DNA from 4 places in the Salinicola sp. 4072 genome. Region 4 is predicted to be linked to each of the others. Evidence: predicted binding sites of a transcription regulator. Region 4 holds the regulator's gene; each other region holds the start of a gene.
What was found. Region 4 encodes LexA, which represses DNA repair genes until DNA is damaged. Its sites were predicted from a motif close to TACTGTNTANNTANACAGTA; they were not measured.
Positions count from the first base shown of each region.

Region 1: the regulator LexA is predicted to act here: its motif matches at 3,366-3,385, upstream of recA (recombinase RecA).
Region 2: the regulator LexA is predicted to act here: its motif matches at 3,243-3,262, upstream of recN (DNA repair protein RecN).
Region 3: the regulator LexA is predicted to act here: its motif matches at 2,242-2,261, upstream of imuA (translesion DNA synthesis-associated protein ImuA).

Region 1 covers NZ_JAXOVV010000003.1:186,399-191,944, forward strand. Annotated here, with positions in the region: gene R3F72_RS04380 (SulP family inorganic anion transporter) at 1-736, shown strand, start outside; gene R3F72_RS04385 (universal stress protein) at 805-1,665, shown strand; gene R3F72_RS04390 (hypothetical protein) at 1,817-2,422, opposite strand; gene R3F72_RS04395 (CinA family protein) at 2,740-3,270, shown strand; gene recA (recombinase RecA) at 3,449-4,513, shown strand; gene R3F72_RS04405 (regulatory protein RecX) at 4,535-5,029, shown strand; gene alaS (alanine--tRNA ligase) at 5,480-5,546, shown strand, end outside.
Region 2 covers NZ_JAXOVV010000015.1:37,116-42,661, forward strand. Annotated here, with positions in the region: gene dnaJ (molecular chaperone DnaJ) at 1-251, opposite strand, end outside; gene dnaK (molecular chaperone DnaK) at 351-2,291, opposite strand; gene grpE (nucleotide exchange factor GrpE) at 2,460-3,092, opposite strand; gene recN (DNA repair protein RecN) at 3,343-5,016, shown strand; gene fur (ferric iron uptake transcriptional regulator) at 5,172-5,546, opposite strand, start outside.
Region 3 covers NZ_JAXOVV010000020.1:18,112-23,657, reverse strand. Annotated here, with positions in the region: gene R3F72_RS13530 (Y-family DNA polymerase) at 1-1,498, opposite strand, end outside; gene imuA (translesion DNA synthesis-associated protein ImuA) at 1,503-2,189, opposite strand; gene hexR (transcriptional regulator HexR) at 2,316-3,173, opposite strand; gene R3F72_RS13515 (PA3496 family putative envelope integrity protein) at 3,374-3,562, shown strand; gene R3F72_RS13510 (sodium-dependent transporter) at 3,861-5,207, opposite strand; gene R3F72_RS13505 (protein kinase domain-containing protein) at 5,422-5,546, opposite strand, start outside.
Region 4 covers NZ_JAXOVV010000017.1:8,134-13,679, forward strand. Annotated here, with positions in the region: gene dinB (DNA polymerase IV) at 12-1,085, opposite strand; gene lexA (transcriptional repressor LexA) at 1,105-1,758, opposite strand; gene R3F72_RS12285 (TetR/AcrR family transcriptional regulator) at 1,996-2,664, shown strand; gene nagZ (beta-N-acetylhexosaminidase) at 2,752-3,768, shown strand; gene R3F72_RS12295 (hypoxanthine-guanine phosphoribosyltransferase) at 3,844-4,416, shown strand; gene ppsR (posphoenolpyruvate synthetase regulatory kinase/phosphorylase PpsR) at 4,521-5,354, opposite strand.

The DNA.
Region 1 (5,546 bases), on a different contig from region 4:
GAGCGACAAGAACCGCGAGTGCAAGGGGCAGGGCGTCGCCAACATCTTCTCCGGTCTGCTCGGCGGCATGGCGGGCTGCGCGATGATCGGCCAGTCGGTGATCAACGTGAAATCCGGTGGACGCACGCGTCTTTCCACGCTGGTGGCCGGTGTCTTTCTGCTGATTCTGGTCGTCTTCCTGGGCGACTGGGTCTCGCAGATTCCGATGGCCGCCCTGGTCGCCGTCATGATCATGGTCTCGATCGGGACGTTCAGCTGGGAGTCGATCCGCAACCTGCGCCGCCACCCGATGTCGACGAACATCGTCATGATCGCCACCGTCGCCGTCGTCGTCACCACCCACAACCTGGCGATCGGCGTGCTGGTCGGCGTGCTGCTGGCGTCGCTGTTCTTCGCCAACAAGGTGGGACAGATTCTCTACATCGGGAGTCGCATGGACGACGATGGCAAGACGCGCAACTATGAGGTCGTGGGGCAGGTGTTCTTCGCGTCATCGACCCGTTTCACGGCCGGCTTCGATTTCAAGGAGGCGGTCGAGCGCGTCACGATCGACGTTTCCCGCGCCCACTTCTGGGATATCACGGCAGTCGAGGCGTTGGACAACGTGGTGATCAAGTTCCGCCGCGAAGGCGCCGAGGTCGAAGTGGTAGGCATGAATCAGGCCAGTGCCACTCTGGTCGATCGTTTCGGGGTGCATGGCAAGCCGGATGCAGTAGAGAAGCTCATGGGTCACTGACGCCCGATTATCGGGCCGGTCTGGCCCGCTTTCGATCATCAACCAAGAACGGCTGAAAGGAGAATCCCATGAGTGAACGTCAGGTTCTGGCCTGCATCGACGATTCGCGTCACGCTTTCGCGGTGTGCGCCGCGGCCTCCTGGGCCGCCGAACGGATCGGCGCACCGCTCGAGCTGATGCACGTGCTGAGCAAGGCGCCGTGTCTGGGCGCCACCGATGCCAGTGGACAGATCGGACTCGGGAGCCGAGAACATCTGCGCGAACAGCTGACCGATCTCGACGAGCAGCGTGCCAAGCTGGCCCAGCAGCATGGTCGCGAATTGCTGGAAGCCGCCCGCGGCCAGGCCGAGCGCCTGGCCCCGAATACCACGGTCTCCACTGCGCTGCGTCACGGCAATCTGATCGAATCCTTGGTCGAGCGCGAGCCTCAGACCCGCCTGGTCGTGCTGGGCAAGCGCGGCGAGTCAGAGGATGAGGCGCTCGAACATCTGGGCGGCAATCTGGAGCGGGTCGTACGCACGCTGCATACCCCGATCCTGGTGACGCCTCCGGAATTCCAGCCGCCCTCGAGACTGCTGCTGGCTTTCGACGGTGGCCGGACGACCCGCAAGGGCGTCGAGATGATCGCCGACAGCCCGCTGCTCAACGGCCTGATCTGTCACGTGATCATGGTCGGGGCCGGTACCGACGATCAGCGAGCCCAGCTCGAATGGGCGCTGAATCGGCTTCGCGAGGGTGAGGTCGATGCCCAGGGCACGATTCTGGCCGGCGACGTCGACGAGATGCTCGCCGAATACGCCGACCAGCATCAGATCGACCTGATGATCATGGGCGCCTATGGCCATTCGCGGATTCGCCACCTGCTGGTCGGCAGTACCACGACCGCCATGCTGCGCCACGCGCGGACGGCAACGCTCATTCTGCGCTGATACTGGTACTGCGCTGACTGGGCACCCACAGCCGACCGATCGCCAGGACGCTCGTCGTGGCGATCGGTCGTCAGTCGCTTCGGGTATCGGTGGCCCGGGTGTTGGATCGGGTGTCGGTAGACCGGGGCGTCAGCGGATGATAGGGAATCGATCAGGCGTCGTGGCGGGAGGGTGGCGCCGGCTGGTGTTGCAGGAAGCGCGACAGCCGCTCCGCCTGGCTCTCGCCGACCTGGCACAGCTGCCAGGCGATCTCGGCGTACTGCATGAGTGTCGGCAGCATCAGTTGCAGGCGATGCGCGTCATTCTCGTGGCGCTGCGCCTCGGCATCCAGCCATTCGAAGAGTTGCGCCAGGCGGGTGTAATTCACGTCGCCCCGGCCGCTGTTGCCGCGCAGAGCATCGACCGCCAGACAGCGCATGACGCTGCGCTTGTTGGGATCGAGGCCCTCCTTGTCCAGCAACGCTTCGGCATGCTGCACGAACTGGCTCATCAACTGGGACAGTTCGGCCGCTTCCAGCTGGCGGCGCACCGCATCCTGGCTTTCGATCAGCGCCTGCTGCTGGCGTGTCAGTCCTCTCGCCAGGATCACCAGTTGCACGCAGAGCCAGCCGGCCAGTACCAGCGTCAGTAGATACAGGCCCAACGGTGCCAGCGCATCGGCCGGCAGCGGCCAGCGGAGGTCGCTGGCGAGCACGCCGCCAGCGGCCAGTGCCAGCAGCACGATGATGATCAGAGCGATGGAAATGCCAGATTTCATGCGATGTCCATAAAAGAGGGGCGTCGTCTCCATGACGCTTTATCGGCGCTGGAGGGCTATCCTTGAGCATTGTCTAAAATGGATCTTCACGTTCGTCCCGTACAGGTATTTACCGCGCATGCGGCCAACCCGGATGTGGGGTGAACCCTCGGCATTGCACGAATGTCGATTCTCCGCATACTGAATGGCAGTCGGCTTCCTGCTGTCATCCCGGTGCGGTTATCCAGAGTGCGTCGTTTCGGGAATCGTGCCGTCGGTAGGATAGCCATTGTCATTGACAGAAGCGTGTCGGGATTTAGAAGAAGGAGAAGTCGTTCATGTCACTGGAATCCACGGTGCCTTCCGAGGTCCAACTGGGATGCGATGAGCTGTCCCGGCGTCTGGGCGAAGCCTGTCTGGCTCGGGGCGTTCGGGTGACGACGGCGGAATCCTGCACCGGCGGCGGCGTTGCCAGCGCCATCACCGCGATCGCCGGTAGCTCCGCTTATTTCGAGACCGGTTACGTGACCTATTCCAATGCCGCCAAGCAGCGCCTGCTGGGGGTGTCGAGCGTCACGCTGGAGACGCACGGCGCCGTCAGCGAGGCGACCGTGCGCGAGATGGTCGCTGGTGCCTGCCATGACAGCGGCGCGGAGCTGGGCGTCGCGGTTAGCGGCATTGCCGGTCCGGAGGGTGGCAGCCCCGACAAGCCGGTGGGCACGGTGTGGTTCGCCTGGGGCGATGAACGAAACCAGCACGCACGTTGCCTCCGCTTGCCCGGCGATCGTCAGGGTGTGCGTGAGCTGGCCGTGTCGGTGGCATTGGCGGGATTGATAGAATCGCTGTCGGAAAGTGACCGTGACACATGATCCGCATCGGCGACGACGCTGGCGTCGTGGCCGTATCAGAACTTGATCGAAAAACTTCGAACGGGGATAGGCGCGCGACGGTTTTTTCGCCATACTACTGTCTAATCATACAGTATGTGAGCCGAGCGCCGTGACTGGCGTTGCCCCGTCTCACCCTGCGCATTCATAGGAGACGTTCATGGCACAGGACGAAAACCGCAGCAAGGCACTCAATGCGGCTCTGTCACAGATCGATCGCCAATTCGGCAAGGGCACCGTGATGCGCCTGGGTGACACCCCGCGTACCGCGATTCCGGTAGTGTCGACGGGCTCTCTGGGGCTGGATATCGCACTGGGTGTCGGCGGCTTGCCTTACGGCCGTGTCGTCGAGATCTTCGGTCCGGAATCCTCGGGCAAGACGACGCTGACGCTATCGGTCATCGCCCAGGCGCAGAAGGACGGCAAGACCTGCGCCTTCATCGATGCCGAGCACGCGCTCGATCCCAGCTACGCCGAGAAGCTGGGCGTCAATCTCGACGATCTGCTGGTGTCGCAGCCCGACACGGGCGAGCAGGCGCTGGAAATCTGCGACATGCTGGTGCGCTCGGGTGGTGTCGACGTCATCATCATCGACTCCGTGGCGGCGTTGACGCCGCGTGCCGAGATCGAAGGGGAAATGGGCGATTCCCACGTCGGTCTGCAGGCGCGTCTGATGTCGCAGGCGCTGCGCAAGATCACCGGCAACATCAAGAACGCCAACTGCATGGTGGTGTTCATCAACCAGATCCGCATGAAGATCGGTGTCATGTTCGGCAGCCCGGAGACCACCACCGGTGGTAACGCGCTGAAGTTCTACTCCAGCGTGCGCCTCGATATTCGTCGTATCGGCTCGGTCAAGCAGGGCGACGAGGTCACCGGCAACGAGACCCGGGTCAAGGTGGTCAAGAACAAGGTGGCGCCACCGTTCCGGCAGTCCGAGTTCCAGATCCTGTACGGCAAGGGCATCTACCACGCCGGCGAGGTCATCGATCTCGGCGTTCAGTGCAATCTGGTGGACAAGGCAGGTGCCTGGTACAGCTACAAGGGCAGCAAGATCGGTCAGGGCAAGGCCAATGCCGCGCAGTATCTCGAGGAGCATCCCGAGACGATGACCGAGATCGAAGACCAGATCCGGGCCCAGCTGCTCGCCACGCCGACGACGCAGGAAAAGGCGCCCGAGGCTGCCGCTGCCGAAAGCGACGACGCCAACGATACGTTGCTGTAAGGCTTTCCGGGAGCTTTACCGATGTTCGGTAACGGCGGCGGCGAGCCTTCCGGCGGCGCCAGGTCCCGAGAGGCGTCTCCTCGGGACATGGCCATCCAGTTCCTGGCTCGGCGCGAGTACTCTCGCGCCGAGCTGGTGAGCCGGCTGAGCGCCAAAGGCGTCGACGGCGACGATATCCATCGCGTGCTGGATGATTTGGCCGATGAGGGTCTTCAGTCCGATGCGCGTTTTGCCGAAGTCTTCGTGCGCTCGCGCATCGCGCGGGGGCAGGGGCCTGTCAGGATTCGCGTCGACATGGGACAGCGCGGCATCGCCGAACCACTGATGGTGCTGGCTTTCGAGGCGGAGTCCGCCGATTGGCAGAGCCTGGCTTGCGAGGCACTGGCCAAGCGTTTCGACGGCCCCGGTGCAACGCCACGGGAACGCGCCAAGCGCGAGCGCTTCCTTGCCGGGCGCGGCTTCGAATTCGATCAGGTTCGCCACGCCATGAGGCATGCCTGGAACGACGGAGCGTGATCTTCGGCTACTGAAATTCGGCTCTCTCGATTCCTATTTATGGGTTCGCCACCGCTCCGTGCCGCTGGTTCAAAGCGGCACGATATTTCGAATTCTCCACGGCGTTTCTCCTCGCACCACCTTTCCTCCTCGCACCACCTTTTCCTCATACGATCTCCGTATGCTTCGTCTCCAGATTTCCCACCAAACCGGCGAACCGTCTCTGGTACGTCTGATATCGCTTTCCCTGGCGGAACGCATCTGGTTCTTCGAAGACAGGCAGCGAAGAGACCGAGCTGTCGAATCCCGCCGACAGTGGCGTCGCACTCGACAGACTATTGGCCCTCCACGTTATACTAATGCGCTTTGCGATGGCCGGAGAGGTGTTGATAGCGCCTTTCCGTTGCCGGATTTTGCGTCGCCACGTGGTCTGCTAGCCGCCGTGGACGCGCCTATCGCCACGGATTGTTTATGAAAAGTGCAGATATCAGACAGGCTTTCCTGAGATTCTTCGAGGAGCGCGGACACACCATCGTGC
Region 2 (5,546 bases), on a different contig from region 4:
CCGCCGCCGAAACCGCCGGCCTGACCGTCGACGCCCGCATGACCGAACTGATCGTAGGCGGCGCGCTTTTCGCTGTCGGAAAGCACCTCGTAGGCGTCGGAAACTTCACGGAATTTCTCCGCCGCCTGCTGGTCGTCCGGATTGCGGTCCGGATGATACTTCTGCGCCAGCCGGCGATACGCCTTCTTGATGTCCTTGCCGTCAGCGCCCTTGTCGACGCCTAATACTTCGTAATAGTCACGTTGGGACATTACTGAGTCCGCCTCCGTGTCGACGCCGTGGAAACAGCAACGCGGGAGTCTTCACTGGCTCCCGCGCTACTGCCGGTCACACGACGTCAGACGTCGTGGTTATTGCTTTTTCTGATCGTCGTTGACTTCTTCAAACTCGGCGTCAACCACGTCATCCTCTTTCTTGCCGCTGGACTGGGCATCGTCGCCCGGTTGACCGGCCTGCGCGCCAGCACCTTCGCCCTGCTCGGCGTACATCTTCTGGGCCAGATTGCCGGAGGCTTCGGTCAAGGCATCCAGCTTCGCCTGGATGGCATCCTTGTCGTCGCCCTTGAGCGCTTCCTCGAGCTCGCTGATCGCGGCCTCGATCTTGCTCTTCTCCTCGGCATCGACCTTGTCGCCGGCTTCTTCGAGCGTCTTGCGCGAGGCGTGGATCATGCCGTCGGCCTGGTTGCGCAGCTGGACCAGCTCTTCGAACTTCTTGTCCTCGGCTTCGTGCGCCTCGGCATCCTTGACCATCTGGTCGATCTCTTCGTCCGAGAGACCACTGGAGGACTTGATCACGATCGACTGTTCCTTGCCGGTCGCCTTGTCCTTCGCCGTGATGTTAAGGATACCGTTGGCGTCCAGGTCGAACGCCACTTCGATCTGCGGCACACCGCGCGGCGCCGGCGGAATGTCGGCCAGGTCGAAACGACCCAGAGACTTGTTCTGACCTGCCTGCTTACGCTCGCCCTGCAGCGCGTGAATCGTCACGGCCGTCTGGTTGTCCTCGGCGGTCGAGAACGTTTGCGTCTTCTTGGTCGGGATCGTGGTGTTCTTCTCGATCAGCGGGGTCATCACGCCACCCAGCGTCTCGATACCCAGCGTCAACGGCGTGACGTCGAGCAGCAGCACGTCCTTGACATCACCGCCGAGCACGCCACCCTGAATCGCGGCGCCCATGGCGACGGCTTCGTCCGGGTTGACGTCCTTGCGCGCTTCCTTGCCGAAGAACTCGGCAACCTTGCTCTGGACCATCGGCATGCGCGTCTGACCGCCGACCAGAATCACGTCGTGAATCTCGCTGTTGGAGAGGCCGGCGTCTTCCATGGCCGTCTTGCAGGGCCCGAGCGAACGCTGAACCAGATCTTCGACCAGCGATTCCAGCTTGGCGCGCGTCACCTTGATCGCCAAGTGCTTGGGACCGGTGTTGTCAGCCGTGATGTACGGCAGGTTGACTTCGGTCTGCTGCGCAGAGGAGAGCTCGATCTTGGCCTTCTCGGCAGCTTCCTTCAGGCGCTGCATGGCCAGGCTGTCGCCGGACAGATCGATGCCGGAGTCGCTCTTGAACTGCTGTACCAGGTAGTCGATCAGCTTGAGGTCGAAGTCTTCGCCACCCAGGAAGGTATCACCGTTGGTCGCCAGTACTTCGAATTGCTTCTCGCCGTCGACGTCGGCCACTTCGATGATCGAGATATCGAATGTACCGCCACCCAGGTCGTAGACCGCGATGGTGCGATCACCGGTGGAGCGATCCATGCCGTAGGCCAGCGCGGCAGCCGTCGGCTCGTTGATGATGCGCTTGACTTCGAGACCGGCGATACGGCCCGCGTCCTTGGTTGCCTGACGCTGAGAGTCGTTGAAGTAGGCCGGTACGGTGATGACCGCCTCGGTCACTTCCTCGCCGAGATAGTCTTCGGCGGTCTTCTTCATCTTCTTCAGCACTTCGGCGCTGACCTGCGGCGGCGCCAGCTTGTTGTCGTTGACCTTGACCCAGGCATCACCGTTATCGGCTTCGACGATCTCGTAAGGCACCATCTTGATGTCTTTCTGGACGACGTCGTCCTTGAACTTGCGACCCACCAGACGCTTGATGGCGTAGAGCGTGTTTTTGGGGTTGGTGACCGCCTGACGCTTGGCCGCCTGACCGACCAGCGTTTCGCCGTCTTCGGTGTAAGCGATGATGGAAGGCGTCGTGCGGCCGCCTTCAGCGTTTTCGATCACGCGGGTCTTGTCACCATCGAGTACGGCGACACAGGAGTTGGTCGTACCCAGGTCAATGCCAATGATGCGTCCCATAATTCCTCACCTCATAACTATTCGTTGACGACTGAATTCGTTTTGATGACGGCGCTTGCTGCGCGATTGACTGCTATGTGGGGGCTGCTAAGCGCCTTTCAAGTCCTCATCGACGATTCCGATACAGCGCCGAGTCGAACCGATAGCGGCCCTCTTCAGCCTGTTGTCTCAGCCTGCTGTCTTGCTGACCACCACCATCGCCGGGCGGATCAATCGCCCGTTCAGGGTGTATCCCTTCTGCATGACATCCATCACGGTGTTGGGCTCCAGCTCCGGGTTGGGCACCATTGTCATCGCCTCGTGGAACTGCGGGTCGAACGGTTCGCCCTGCGGTTCGAGCTGTTCGACGCCGAACTTGCTCAATACGTCGAGCTGCATCTTGAGCGTCATCGAGACCCCTTCCCGGTGCGTCTCGTCGACCTCCTGCATGCTTTCCAAGCCCTTCTCAAGGCTGTCGACGACCGGCAGCAGCTCCTTGACGAATTTCTCGAGCGCGAACTTCTTTGCCTTGTCGGCGTCCTGCTCTGCCCGACGGCGAGCGTTCTGGGCTTCGGCAGCGGCACGCATCGACTGATCCTTGGCCTCCGCCAGCGCCTGCTCGAGCTCCTCGACCCTGGCCGCCAGCACTTCGGCTTCGGGATTGGCCTGGCCTTCGATGTCATCCGCCTCGTGTTCGAGCGATTCCGCGAACTGCTCCAGGTCGCCGTCCAACGCCTCGTTGGTGGTCTGCTGTTGCGGCTCGCCGTCGCGTTCGGCGCGCTCGAGTTCTTCGTCTACGGGATTCTGCGGATCTCTAGCCATGAGTCTCTCCTGGCAAGGTGTTGTGACGGTTATTCGACAAAGCGTGATTCGACAAGCGTCGGAGTTGTCTGCCTATATGGGGCTATCGATTCAGATCTCAAGCACCGATCTTTCGAGCCGTCGCCACAGCCGTTGAACGGGGTTTTCGACTACTGTATAAACAACCAGACAGTAATGACCCGATCGTTCACCGCCAGATCTCGATCGCCCAACAGACCCCGTATGGCCGCCATCGATCCCGGGAGGCAGCATGCTGATTCAACTCGCCATTCGTGACTTCGCTATCGTCGACACACTGGACCTGGAGTTTCAGGCCGGCATGACCGCCATTACCGGCGAGACCGGCGCCGGCAAATCGATCCTGCTCGGGGCGCTGGGGCTTTGCCTGGGAGAGCGCGCGGATGCCGGCGGCGTTCGCCATGGTGCCGACCGCGCCGACCTGAGCGCCCGCTTCGATATCACCGAACGCGACGACGCCAAGGCCTGGCTGGCGGCGCGGGAGCTCGCCACGGACGACTGCCTGCTGCGGCGCGTCGTCACCGCCAGCGGACGCTCCAAGGCGTGGATCAACGGCCAGCCCTGCACTATCGCGGATCTGCGCGAGCTCGGCGAATGTCTGATCGACGTGCATAGTCAACATGCGCATCAGGCACTGCTCAACGAGGACACTCACCGTCGTCTGCTCGACGACGCGGCAGGCCACCACAAGGCGGTGGCCGAGCTTGGCGAGCTGCATCGTCAATGGCACGCATTGCGCCGGCAGTATCGCGAGCGCAGCGAGAACGACGAGGAGCGTCAGGCCAAGCGCCAGCTGCTGCGCTATCAGGTCGAGGAGCTCGATCAGCTCGATCTGCAGGCCGACGAGCTGAAGAGCCTGGAACAGGAACAGGAGACGCTGGCGCATCTCGAGGAGAGCCTGCGCGAGGCGCAGTTCGCCGCCGACAGCTGCGATCACGACGAGAGCGGCGCGTTGACCCTTTTGTCTCAGGCGACCCAACGGCTATCCCGGGTGCCCGGCAGCGATCGCGGCAGCCTGTCCGAGGCTCTGGTGATGCTGAACGATGCACAGATCCAGCTCGAGGAAGCCGCTCGCGAGCTCCACCACTATGTCGAGTCGACCGAGCTCGACCCGCAGCGCCTGGCCTGGGTCGATGAGCGGCTCGGCGAGATTCATCGCATCGCCCGCAAACATCACGTCATGCCGGAAGAGCTGCACGACCTGCACCGCCGGCTGAGCGGCGAGCTGGAAGCGCTCGATAGCGGCGACGACGATCTCGAAACGCTAAGAGCCAGGCTCGACGACCTGCGCCAGCAGTACCGCGACGCCGCCAAACAGATCAGTGAGACGCGCCAGCGCACCGCCACGGTTTTCGCCCAGCAGGTTCAGGAGCAATTGGCGTTTCTGGGAATGGACAAGGCTCGCTTTGCCGTCGATGTCACGCCACTGGAAACGCCCCAGCCTCACGGCCTGGACCGGGTCAGCCTGCAGATCAGCGCCAATCCGGGCCAACCCCCACGGCCGCTGGCCAAGGTAGCCTCCGGCGGCGAGCTCTCGCGCGTCAGCCTGGCGATTCAGGTCGTAGCCGCAAGCCACAGCACGCTGGCGACGCTGGTCTTCGATGAGGTAGATGTCGGCATCTCCGGCGCGACCGCCGAAATCGTCGGCCAACTGCTGCGTCGGCTAGGTAGCGATGCCCAGGTCATGACCGTCACCCACCTGCCGCAGGTCGCCGCGCAGGCCCATCAGCATCTGCATATCGAGAAGCGCTCGAATGACAACGAGACTCGCACCGAAATGGCGCAATTGGACGAGGCTGGCCGGGTACGCGAACTGGCGCGAATGCTGGGCGGGGTCAAACTTTCCAATCAGACGTTGGCGCACGCTCGCGAAATGCTGGCGGCCAGTCAGAACTCGGCGCACTGACTCGCGCACTGCGAGCCCCAGCGCCGCTCCGCCAGGCGCTGACTCACCGGGTATCGGCTGCAGCGGGGCATCAGCCCGAACCCGGCCTTGTAAAGGCACCCAAACGAAAAACGCCGACCCTAAGGTCGGCGTTTTGCAATGCGGGTCAGTAGCGCTTACTTCTTGATGCCATCCTGACGCGTGGCCTTGGAGCCGCGGGGGCGGACATAGAGCACCAGTGCATGCTCGACCAGCTCATAGCCATGTTCCTCGACGATCTCGCGCTGACGACGCTCGATCTCTTCGTCATAGAACTCGACGATCTCTCCGGATTCCAGATCCACCATATGGTCATGGTGCTCTTCCTGGGACATCTCGAAAACCGCGTGACCGCCGTCGAAGTTATGTCGTACGACCAGCCCTGCCGCCTCGAATTGCGTCAAGACGCGATATACGGTGGCCAGCCCGACATCTTCTCCCGACTCCAGCAGCGCCTTGTAGACGTCCTCGGCACTCATATGGAGCTCTTCTTCCATGCGAGTCGCTTCGAG
Region 3 (5,546 bases), on a different contig from region 4:
CGCACCAGACCCAGGCGTGGCGGCCGTCGGCCCACTGGGCCAGATAGTAGTCGCGCCGGATGTCGCCGCCGTCCCACCAGCCGCTTTCGATCCGCTCCGGCCCCGCCAGCAGCTGCGCCACGTCGCCATCGCAGCGCTGGGGCGTGGGGGTCAACCAACCGGGACGCGCCGGGCCGACGCTGGCGTCACGCGCCCGTGGGCCGGCGCCGTCGATCACCGCCATTTCCGGGCGATGCTCGCGGTACTCGACCAGCGGCTTGAGTACCGGCTCGCCCAGCCGCGCGACCAGCCGCTGATGCAGCGTCGCCCAGGCCTGGGCCTGGCGGGCCGGCCCTTCCAGCAGCTCCCGCCGGACCGGCGCGTAGGCCGACAGGCGCGGCGCGGAGAGCGTCAAGCTCATCACCGGGCCGGCGAGGCGCACGCGCTCCAGATGCGCACGGGTCAGCTCGAGCAGGGTATCGGGGTCGCGCTGTACCGCCAGCAGGCCGATCTCGACGGCCTGCGCCGGACCGTCCTCCAGTTCGAACGTCAGGCGGAACCGCTCGACGCCCGCGTCCTGGCCCATCAGAAACGCGGCCAGCTCCTGCAGCAGGCGCTTGAGCGGAAAGGCCAGCCCCGCCAGGGCATGCACCGGCTGATCGAATTCGAAGGTACGGGAAAAACGCGGCGTGGGACGATGGTAATCCAGCGCCAGCGGCCACTCCCCGCGCAGCTCGCTCAGATGACGCAGCAAACCGCCACCGAAACGTCGGGCCAGGGCGCTGCGCGGCAGGGCAAACAGCTCGCCCAGGCGCTGGAAACCGCTACGCTTGAGGGTCTGCACGATGTCCTGGCCGGCATCGATGTTCGCCAGCCCGGCACGGTCGAGGCGCAGCGCGGCCAGCGCCGGCTCCAGCCCGGCGTCGTCCACCGCCAGCCCGTCGTGGACATTGACCAGCACCCGCGCCGCCGCCGGATTGGGGGCGATCACCAGCCGATGCGAAAAGCCGAGTTCGGCGAGCTCCGACCGCAGCCGCGCCTCCAGCCGCGGCCAGGGGCCCAGCAGATCGAGGCTGCTGGCGACCTCGAACACCAGCGCGTGCGGATAGTGCAGGCTGACCTGAGCGCTGAAGCCGTAGGCCCAGCTCGCCAGACGCCGCCGCCAGCGCTCGACGGATTCGGCATCGAACGGCGCCGTCTCGAGCCGCTCGCCCGAGGCAGGTTCAGAACCGTTTTCTGGCGCGGAGTTGGGCGCCTTGGAAAGCGGCGCGGCTCCGGGCGCCTTAAAAAGCGGCGCGGCTCCGGGCGCCTTAAAAAGCGGCGCGTTAAACAGCGCTTCGGCGAAGCCCAGCGCCTGACCGGGTTTGACGCCCTGCTCGCGGGCGGCGCGATTGGCAGCGCGAATGCATTGGCGCTGCGCCGGGCCATCGACCAGCGCGAAGGGCGCCTCGGGGTCGGCACGACGACGCAGCGCCCCCTCCAGCGCCAGACGCGGAAACAGCAGGCAGACCCAGCGCATGGCGTCACGCCCTGGCGCCGAAGGCGATCCGCCGCGCGGACGGAAAGCCGCCACGACACTTGAGGATCTCCAGTTCGGCATGGCGGTGCAGCCGCAACCGGAGCGGCGCTGGCGACGCCTCGGACACCTTCGCCAGCGGCCGGTGGACGAAAGCCAGCGTGTTGCCACTTGCCGCCGCCACCTGCAACCGCCGCATGAGGCGGCTATCGGCCTGCGGCAGCCAGGCGACGACGGCCGCGCAGCAGCCGGCGCGCAGGCACTGCTCCGTCGCCCACAGCGCCTCGCGGCCCTGCACGTCGAGCCAGTGACACTGCTCCAGCGCCACGCCCGCCTGTCGCCACGCCGCCGGATACGGCACGCCCGGTGGCGAGACCAGCACCACCGGCCGGCCTTCCCGGGTCATCCGCGAGATCACCGGCCACAGCAGGGCCAGTTCCCCGTTGCCGGCGCCCGCCGACAGCAGCTCACTGACCGCGGCCGACGGCCAGCCGCCCCCCGGCAGGATCGCATCGAGCGCCGCATGCCCGCTGGCGATCGCATCGCCGCCCTGGCTATCGGCACCGGCCTGGGCGCGCCAGACCTGACGGCTATCGAGCAGGGATTCCAGGCTGCTCATTGACCACCCCTCGTATCGAGGAGCGACAGCGATATCCATCGGAAACAGCGAGTAGCGAGTAGCGAGTAGCGACATGACGGTAGCCGGGACGGTGAAACGTGGCCACCAGTGTCACTCAGAACAAGAATACTGTCTATATATACAGTATTCGAGATGCAAAAAATGTCGAGCGAAGTCGGCGTTTCCCCGGCCATGAAGCCGTCACGACACGTTGTTGGAAACCCTCAGCGACCCCAGGCTGCGCTTGATCGCCTTGAGCTGATCGGTGATCTGTGGGCCGCGATTCTTGGCCACGCCCACCGCGAGCACGTCGATGGTCAGCAGATGGACGATACGCGAGGTCATGGGGATGTAGACCTCGGTATCCTCCTGAACGTCGATCGGCAGCGTCAGGGTCACCTCGCGGGCCAGCGGAGAATCGCTGGGGCACAGGCCGATCACGGTCGCGCCGGCCTTGACCGCCGTCTTGGCGCTGGCGAGCAGCGCCCGAGTGCGGCCGGTCTGGGAGATCGCCACCACCACGTCGCCTGCTTTCAGGGTCGCGGCGGACATCGCCTGCAGGTGCGGGTCGGAGTAGGCCGAAGTCTGGATCTGCAGGCGGAAGAACTTGTGCTGGGCATCGGCGGCGACGATCCCCGAGGCGCCGTAACCGTAGAACTCGACCCGGTTGGCCACCGCCAGCGCCGCGATCGCCTTGCCCAGCGCCTCGTTGTCCAGCTGATCGCGGACCTGTTCGAGCGTCTCGATGGTGCTGTCGAAGATCCCGTGGGAGAACTCGGCCACGCTGTCGCCGTCGTTCATGGTGAACTGGGCGTACTGGCTTCCCCGCGCCATCATCTGCGCCAGCTTGAGCTTGAACTCCTGGAACCCCGCCATGCCCATGGCGCGGCAGAAGCGCACCACCGTCGGCTCGCTGACCTGCGCCTCGCTGGCCAGGTCGGTGATCCGCATCAGGATCACCTCTTCCGGATTGCGCAGCACGAAGCGCGCCACCTTCTGCTCGGAGCGGCGCAGACGATCCATGTGCACACGCAATTCATCGAACAGCGAACGGCTCATGGCTGGCCCTCGGTTGACGACATCGGATCTTCTCGGTCAGGAATCAGGCGCCCAGTATGCCCCAGTCACGCGGGCGGGAACACGCCGCCAAGGCGCGTTGAAAGCATGAAAAAAGTGAATCGTCATCATCTTGTAAAGTTGAGTATAGTATGCATGTCGGGCGCGAACCGACAGGTCTTAGGATGCCAGGAGATTCGATCATGAAGAGCGTCGAACACCTTCATGCCCTCAAGAGCGACATTCTCGAGATTTTCATGACGCTGGAAGTCAGCGAACATGAACAACGCAAGCGCAAGGCCGCCATTCGCTATCTCAAGGCCCGGCGTGGTATCGAACAGCGCCAGGAAAAGCGCCAGCTGGCGGAAGAGATCGCCGAACTGCCCAAATAGCACGAGCAGCCGCCGGCCACCGCCACCCGCCGTTCGCCGGCCCTCAACGACCAGCGGCCGCGCCCTCGAAGAGGACCGCGGCCGCTGCCTGACCGTCAGATTCATCCCGGCGGGTGAATACCTGTCACGCGATGCTCTGCGACATATGCCTTCCAAGAGAAGACGATGAGAGCCGTTACGAGCGACGGCTCAGCAAGGCGAGATTAACCGAGGAAGCGCAGTTTACGAGGTTGTAAATGAGCATTCCAAGGTTGATCTCAACACCGCTGAGCCTAGCGCAGTCGGCTATCGCGTTTTCTCAAAGACTGTTGAGGAACACCACGATCACCCCGATCGGCGCCACATAGCGCGACACGTAGTGCCACAGCACCCGGCCCTTCGGCCCCAGGCCCAGCTCCTGCTTCACGCCTTCGCTATCCAGGAACCACGCCGTGAAGACGATGGCGGCCAGCCCCGTCAGCGGCAGCATCAGCTTGCTGGTGAGCGCATCGAGCAGATCGAAGACATTGAAACCGAACGGCTGGAAGCCGGACCAGACGTTGAACGCCAGCAGCGCGGCGATGCCCAGCGACCAGGTCGCCAGCGCCGCGACAAAGGCCGAACCCAGGCGCGACAGCGGCGTGCGCTCTTCCAGGAACTCCGTCACCGGCTCCAGCAGCGAGATCGCCGAAGTCAGCGCGGCTACCGTCAGCAGCGCGAAGAAGATCGTGCCGAACGCCAGCCCCCAGGGCATGTCGATGAAAGCCAGCGGCAGCGTCACGAACAGCAGCCCCGGGCCGGCGCTCGGGTCCAGACCGTTGGCGAACACCACCGGGAAGATCGCCATGCCGGCGCCCAGCGCAATCACCGTATCCAGGATCACCACGGTGCGCGCCGTCTTGATCAGGTTGACCTCCTGCCCCAGGTAGGAGCCGTAGGCCATCATGATCCCCATGCCCAGCGACAGCGTGAAGAACGCATGCCCCAGCGCGGCGAGCACGACGCCGCCGTTCAACTTGCTCCAGTCGGGCGAGAACATGAACGCGGCCGCCTCGCCGAAGCCGGCGGTGGTCGCGCCGAAGCCGATCAGCAGGACCAGCGCCACGATCAGCAGCGGCATCAGCCACTTGGCCGCCCGCTCCAGGCCGCCCTTGACGCCGCCGGCGACGATGCCGAACGTCAGCAGCATGAAGATCGTGTGCCAGAACAGCAGCGTGCCCGGCTGGCCCAGCAGCGTGGTGAAGTAGTCACCGACATCGACCCCGCTCGACTGGCCCAGATCGCCGGTCAGCGTGCTCCAGGTGTAGTTGAGCGACCAACCGCCGACGACGCTGTAGAACGAGAGGATCAGAAACGACCCCAGCACACCGGCGATGCCCACCAGCACCCAGTCCGGCGAGAGCTTCGAATCGCGGCTGAGCTTCTGCATGGTATTGATCGGGTTGGACTGCCCGCGCCGGCCCAGCAGCCACTCGGACACCAGGATCGGCAGGCCGATCAGCGCGATACACACCAGGTAGACGAGCACGAACACGGCGCCGCCGCTGTCGCCCACCATGTAGGGAAACTTCCAGATATTGCCGAGACCCACGGCAGAACCGGTCGCCGCCAGAACGAAGGCCGTTCGCGAGGACCACTGCGCATGGGTATGGGATTGCTTGGCCATGAATTCACCATCGAGTATTGCTGTTGTCGGAAACCCGCAGCGCTCCATGACGGGCGTCGGTCACGCGAGGGGATTCTCATGTCGGCGCGGATTATAACGACTCAGGTCCGTTTCATCCCCGTTTGCCCCATGAAATCGACCAAAAGGGTAAGAATCGTCCGCATAACGCAACGATTGCGCACGCGGCACCGCGACGAGCGAGTCTTCGGAAACCTCACGCACCGGTATCGGCCGGCCGTGAACGATGCGCGAAATGTCGCGTGTTCTTGTAGGGCATCTTCATGTAGCCGGACACGCCGAGCCCGTCGATCTGCGGCACCGCCGCCAGCAGCGTCTCCA
Region 4 (5,546 bases):
TTGCTTGAGGCTCATGGCGACACCGAGCCGGGATCGGTGTCGTCGAACAGCCCGAGCTGGCGCTGGTCCGGTTCCGGCATCAGACGTACCCCGACGCCCAGCAACCGAACCGGCCGCTCTCCCCGACGCCAGGCGCTCTTCAGCAGTTCATGGAACCGTGCGTGGACGATACCGCGAGCGCCTGTTTCCTGCGTCGTGCTGGCAAAGTCATTGAAACGAATCTTGACGAACTGCTTGGCAATGGCCGGGTCGCCGTGCCGTGCCAGGCGGTCGTGGAGCTTCTCGATTAGAGGCTCCAGTGCCTGGTGACAGTCGACGAGACCGGGAAGATCGTGGTCGTAGGTAGTCTCGACACTGACCGATTTGCGTTCGCGGGAGACGTTGACCGGCCGCTCGTCGATGCCGTGGGCCAGCTCATATAGCCTCTGGCCGAACTTGCCGAACTGATCCAGTAGCCGGTCCAGCGGCTGGGTTCGCAGGTCGTGGCAATTGGCGATTCCCATGGCATCGAGTTTGGCGGCCGTCGCCGGGCCGACACCGTGAAGCTTCTTGACGGGGAGATCGGTGATGAAAGACTCCGTTTCCTCCGGCGGGATCACGAACAGGCCATCGGGCTTGTCCCAGTCACTGGCGATCTTGGCGAGAAACTTGTTGGGCGCGGCGCCGACCGACACGACGATTCCCGTTCGTGCGAGTGCCTCTTCCTTGAGCCAGCGGGCCATCCAGGTAGCGCTGCCCTGGAACTGCGTGACCGCCGTGACGTCGAGATAGGCTTCGTCGAGAGAGAGCGGCTCGACCAGCGGCGTCAGCTCGTGGAAGATGGCCTGAATCTGTCGCGAGACTTCGCGATACTTGTTGAAGTCCGGCGATAGCACTTTCAGTTGAGGGCAGAGACGTACCGCCCGTGCCGTGGGCATCGCGGAGTGTATGCCGTACTTCCTGGCCGGATAGTTGCAGGTGGCGACGACACCACGACGATTGGCGCTACCGCCGATCGCCAGGGGGATATCTCTCAGGGCAGGATTGTCACGCATCTCCACGGCAGCATAGAAGCAGTCGCAGTCGGCATGCAGAATCTTGCGCATGAAACCGGAGGCCCGCGCCTCAATGCAGGCCGGAGCCGTTGCCGCCGCGGATGACGCCGACCCCCAACCCCTCGATTTCCAGGTGCTGGTGTTCGAGATCGACTACGATCGGCGCGAAGTCGGCATTCTCGGCGCTCAACGTGACGCGATTGCCTTCGCGCTGGAAGCGTTTGACGGTGACGTCGTCGTCTATCCGGGCGACGACGATCTGGCCGTCGCGTATCTGCTGGGTGCGGTGCACGGCAAGCAGGTCGCCGTCGAAGATGCCGGCATCCTTCATCGAGAGACCGCGTACGCGGAGAAGGTAGTCGGCACTCGGCGAAAAGTAGTCGGCCGGCAATGGACAGTAGCGATCGATATGCTCGGTGGCGAGAATCGGGCTGCCGGCCGCGACGCTCCCGATGATCGGCAAGCCGGGAGACTGGGGCTGGGACTCCGCGGGCTCGGTCTCGTTGCCATTGGCCGGCAGCCGGATGCCGCGGGACGTTCCGGGGATCATGCGGATGACGCCTTTTCGGTCCAGCGCCCGCAGGTGTTCCTCTGCAGCGTTGGGAGAGCGAAAGCCCAGGGCCCGAGCGATTTCGGCCCGCGTCGGGGGGTAGCCGAATTCGCTCATCGTCTTGACGATGAAGTCATAGACGTTTTGCTGCCGTGCGGTGAGCGGTCTCGCCATTGGTTTCTCCCGGGCCTGTGCCATCATTGTGATCGTCGATCAGGCGTGTTCATGTATACAGCCTGGAATTGTATCCAGTCATTGCCGGTGAGGGAAGTCCTTCGGCGCTCGAGTCGTCGGCGTTGCGACTTGGGCCCGACCAAATGCTGGATTGTGCCTCTTGTCGCGGAATGATTAGAATCGTAATCGTTCTAAGTTGTTGTTCTTTGGTTGCCGTTCTCTGGCGCGAGGTATGACATGGCCCAACCCGATACCGTTACGCGTATTCTCGATACGGCGGAGGTCCTTTTTGCCGAGAAGGGTTTCGCCGAAACCTCGCTGCGCAACATCACTACGCGGGCCAAGGTCAATCTGGCCGCGGTGAATTACCATTTCGGATCCAAGAAGTCTCTCATCCAGGCGGTGTTTGCCCGCTATCTCGATCCGTTCTCCGAACGCTTGAACGCGGCGCTCGACGAGCTGGAGGCCCGCTATCAGGGCAAGCAGGTACCGCTGGAAGTGCTGCTCGAGCAGCTCGCTATCACGGTTCTGGAGGTGCCCGCCGAGCGCAACAGTCTCAAGGTGTTCATGAAGCTTCTGGGTCTGGCATATGCGCAGGCGCAGGGCCATCTGCGGCGCTATATCCAGGAGCATTATGGCGAAACCTTTCGTCGCTTCGTGGAGTGCCTGCGTCTGGCAACGCCGGACCTCCCCGATGCCGAAAGGTTCTGGCGCCTGCATTTCATGCTGGGCACCGTGGTCTTTACCTTGTCCGGCCTGGATGCCTTGCGGGATATCGCCGACAGCGAGTATCAGGAGCACATGTCGGTACGGGAACTGATCCGGCATCTCCGTCCCGTGGTGGTTGCCGGCATGCAGGCACCGCTACCCGAGTCGCTGGAGAAGCTCGGTTCGGCCGCCGAGTAGGCCAATGGGCCCCAGTAGCGGGCTGCCTCTGTCATGCATCCCCCGTGTCGTCTAGAATCGGGCGCTCAATGGTCTCAGGTGTTTGCTATGACTCAACCTCTCGGTCCGGTCATGCTGGATGTCGAAGGCACTCGGCTACGTGATGAAGAGCGGCAGTTGATCTCTCGTGCAGAGGTCGGCGGCGTACTGTTGTTTGCTCGAAATGCACCGGACGTTGCCACTACCCAACGGCTGATCGGCCAGATCCGCGAATGTCGTCCCGATATCCTGGTTGCCATCGATCAGGAAGGTGGCCGGGTACAGCGATTGAAGGAAGGAGTGACACAAATTCCGTCCATGGCCACGCTGGGGCGGCAATTCGCCGAGTCTCCCGAAGCGGCGCTGACGCTGACGCAGGATACTGGCTGGCTGCTGGGTATGGAGATGGCGGCTTGCGGCTTCGATGTGACCTTTGCCCCGGTTCTGGATCTCGACGACGACCAGTCGCCGGCCATCGGTTCGCGGAGTTTTTCGCCGGATCCCGAGGTAGTGACGGCCTTGGCTGGCGCGTTCATCGAAGGGCTTCACGAGGCGGGAATGGTGGCGATCGGCAAGCATTTTCCCGGCCATGGCGGGGTGCGCCAGGATTCCCACTTCGATGTTGCGGAAGATCCGCGCTCGCTGGCGGAGCTGCGCGAGCACGATCTGATTCCTTTCACCCGGCTGGCCGGCAAGCTGGATGGCATCATGCCGGCGCATGTCATCTATTCGGCCTTCGATGATCGGCCGGCCGGGTTCTCGCCCAGCTGGCTCGGCATGCTGCGGGAGGAGCTGGGTTTCAAGGGCGCCATCTTCTCGGATGATTTGACCATGGCCGCGGCGCATGCCGCCGGATCGCCCAGCGAGCGGGCCGAGGCCGCCTGGAGCGCCGGTTGCGACATGGCCGTGATCTGCAACGCGCCCGATGCGGCGCGCGAGGTCGTTGCCGCCTGCGAAGGCCGGCAGGCCCAGCGCATCGCCAAGCTGCGCTATGCGCGCGCGCGTCCCAGCCTCGAATCGCTGGCCGCCATCTCCCGGTGGCGGCGTACCCACGTACGTCTGGAAGCGCTCAGCGAATCCGAATGACGTGCACCGTTTCTCGTTCTTCGGCGGCAGCGCTCGATGGTCTGCCGCCGCTCATTGCATGGTGAATCGTAAACGATGACTCAATCCCCACCGATCGACGCCCTGAGCTCGATGCAGGAAGTCATGGACAGTGCGGACTGTCTGATCGATCAGGCTCAGGTCGAGCGAGCGCTGGACCGCATGGCGGCCGATATCACGCGCGAACTGGGAGACAAGCTGCCGGTTTTCTACTGCGTCATGAACGGTGGTCTGATCACCACCGGGCATTTGCTGACGCGGCTCGGGTTTCCTCTGGAAGTCGATTATCTCCACGCCACGCGCTATCGCGGCGGGATGCGAGGCGGCGAGTTGTTCTGGCGGGTGTCACCGGAAGTGCCCATGGCCGGTCGTCACGTGGTGATCGTCGACGACATCCTCGACGAGGGCGCGACACTGGCGGCGATCCTGGATTACTGTCGGCAAGCTGGCGCGGCGAGCATTTCGACAGCGGTGCTGGTCGACAAGCGTCACGACCGCAAGGCATCGCCCGATCTCAAGGCCGACTATTGTGGCCTGGAAGTCGTCGACCGCTATGTCTTCGGTTTCGGCATGGACTACAAGGGTTACTGGCGTAACGCGCCGGGGATCTTCGCGCCCAAGGGGATGTGACGCGCGCCCGACCTGTTGGCGAATCGCCCGCCCGAGCACGTCGGGCGTTGCGATTTCCCAATCTCCTCTTGTTCACAATCTTCTCTTGCTCCGTTTCGGCCCGCTCAACGCGGGCTGAATCGTCTCTGTAGCCCGGTCTCGTTCATCATCCGCGTCGAGATCTCCTCGATCGAAAAGCGGGTGGTATCGATGTAGGGAATGTTGTGGCGTCGGTAGAGCGCTTCGGCCTGGCCGATCTCCTGCATGCATTGATCCATCGAGCAGTAGCGGCTGTCGGGACGGCGTTCGGTTCGAATCGCCGATAATCGGCGAGCGTCGATGGTCAGTCCGAACAACTTGTGGCGATGCTTGGCCAACGATGGCGGCAGGTTGAGGATGCCGTTTTCGTCCAGGTCGTCTTCCGTCAGCGGGTAGTTGGCCGCGCGGATGCCGAACTGCAACGCCAGATAGAGCGAGGTCGGCGTCTTGCCACACCGGGAGACGCCGATCAGGATCACGTCCGCCTCCTGGTACTGGTGCGTGCGCGCACCGTCGTCGTTGTCCAGCGCGAAATTCACCGCCTCGATACGATGCATGTAGACATCGTCGCGGCCGATCGCATGGGTACGGCCGACCGTGTAGGTCGAATGGGTCTCCAGTTCTTCTTCCAGCGGGGCGAGAAAGGTGGAAAAAATATCGACCTTGAACGCCGATGCCTGGGAGACGATGTCACGAATCGACTGATCGACGATGGTGTCGATGACGATGGGGCGCATGCCGTCGCGTTCGCCGGTCGCTTCGATGATGCTGACCAGCGAGCGTGCCTTGTCGAGGGTGTCGATGTAGGGCTTGGTGACCTGGATGAAATCCGTATTCTCGAACTGCGAGAGCAGGCTGCGACCGAGCGTTTCCGCGGTAATGCCGGTACCGTCGGAGATGAAGAAAGCAGTGCGGGGCATGGCGTTCATCCGTGTGTGTCGATGGCTCATTGTCGGCCGAAATTCCCTGTCCGGGCAACTCGCTGGCATTCCGGGTGCGGCTTGCCGTGGTCGACTACAGAAATCCTGAAAAACTCGGGATTCTTGTAGAAATACTCCAAACTCTACGCCTTTAAACTTCTGGCTAAGCCGAAAATCGCCTGTTAGCTTCTG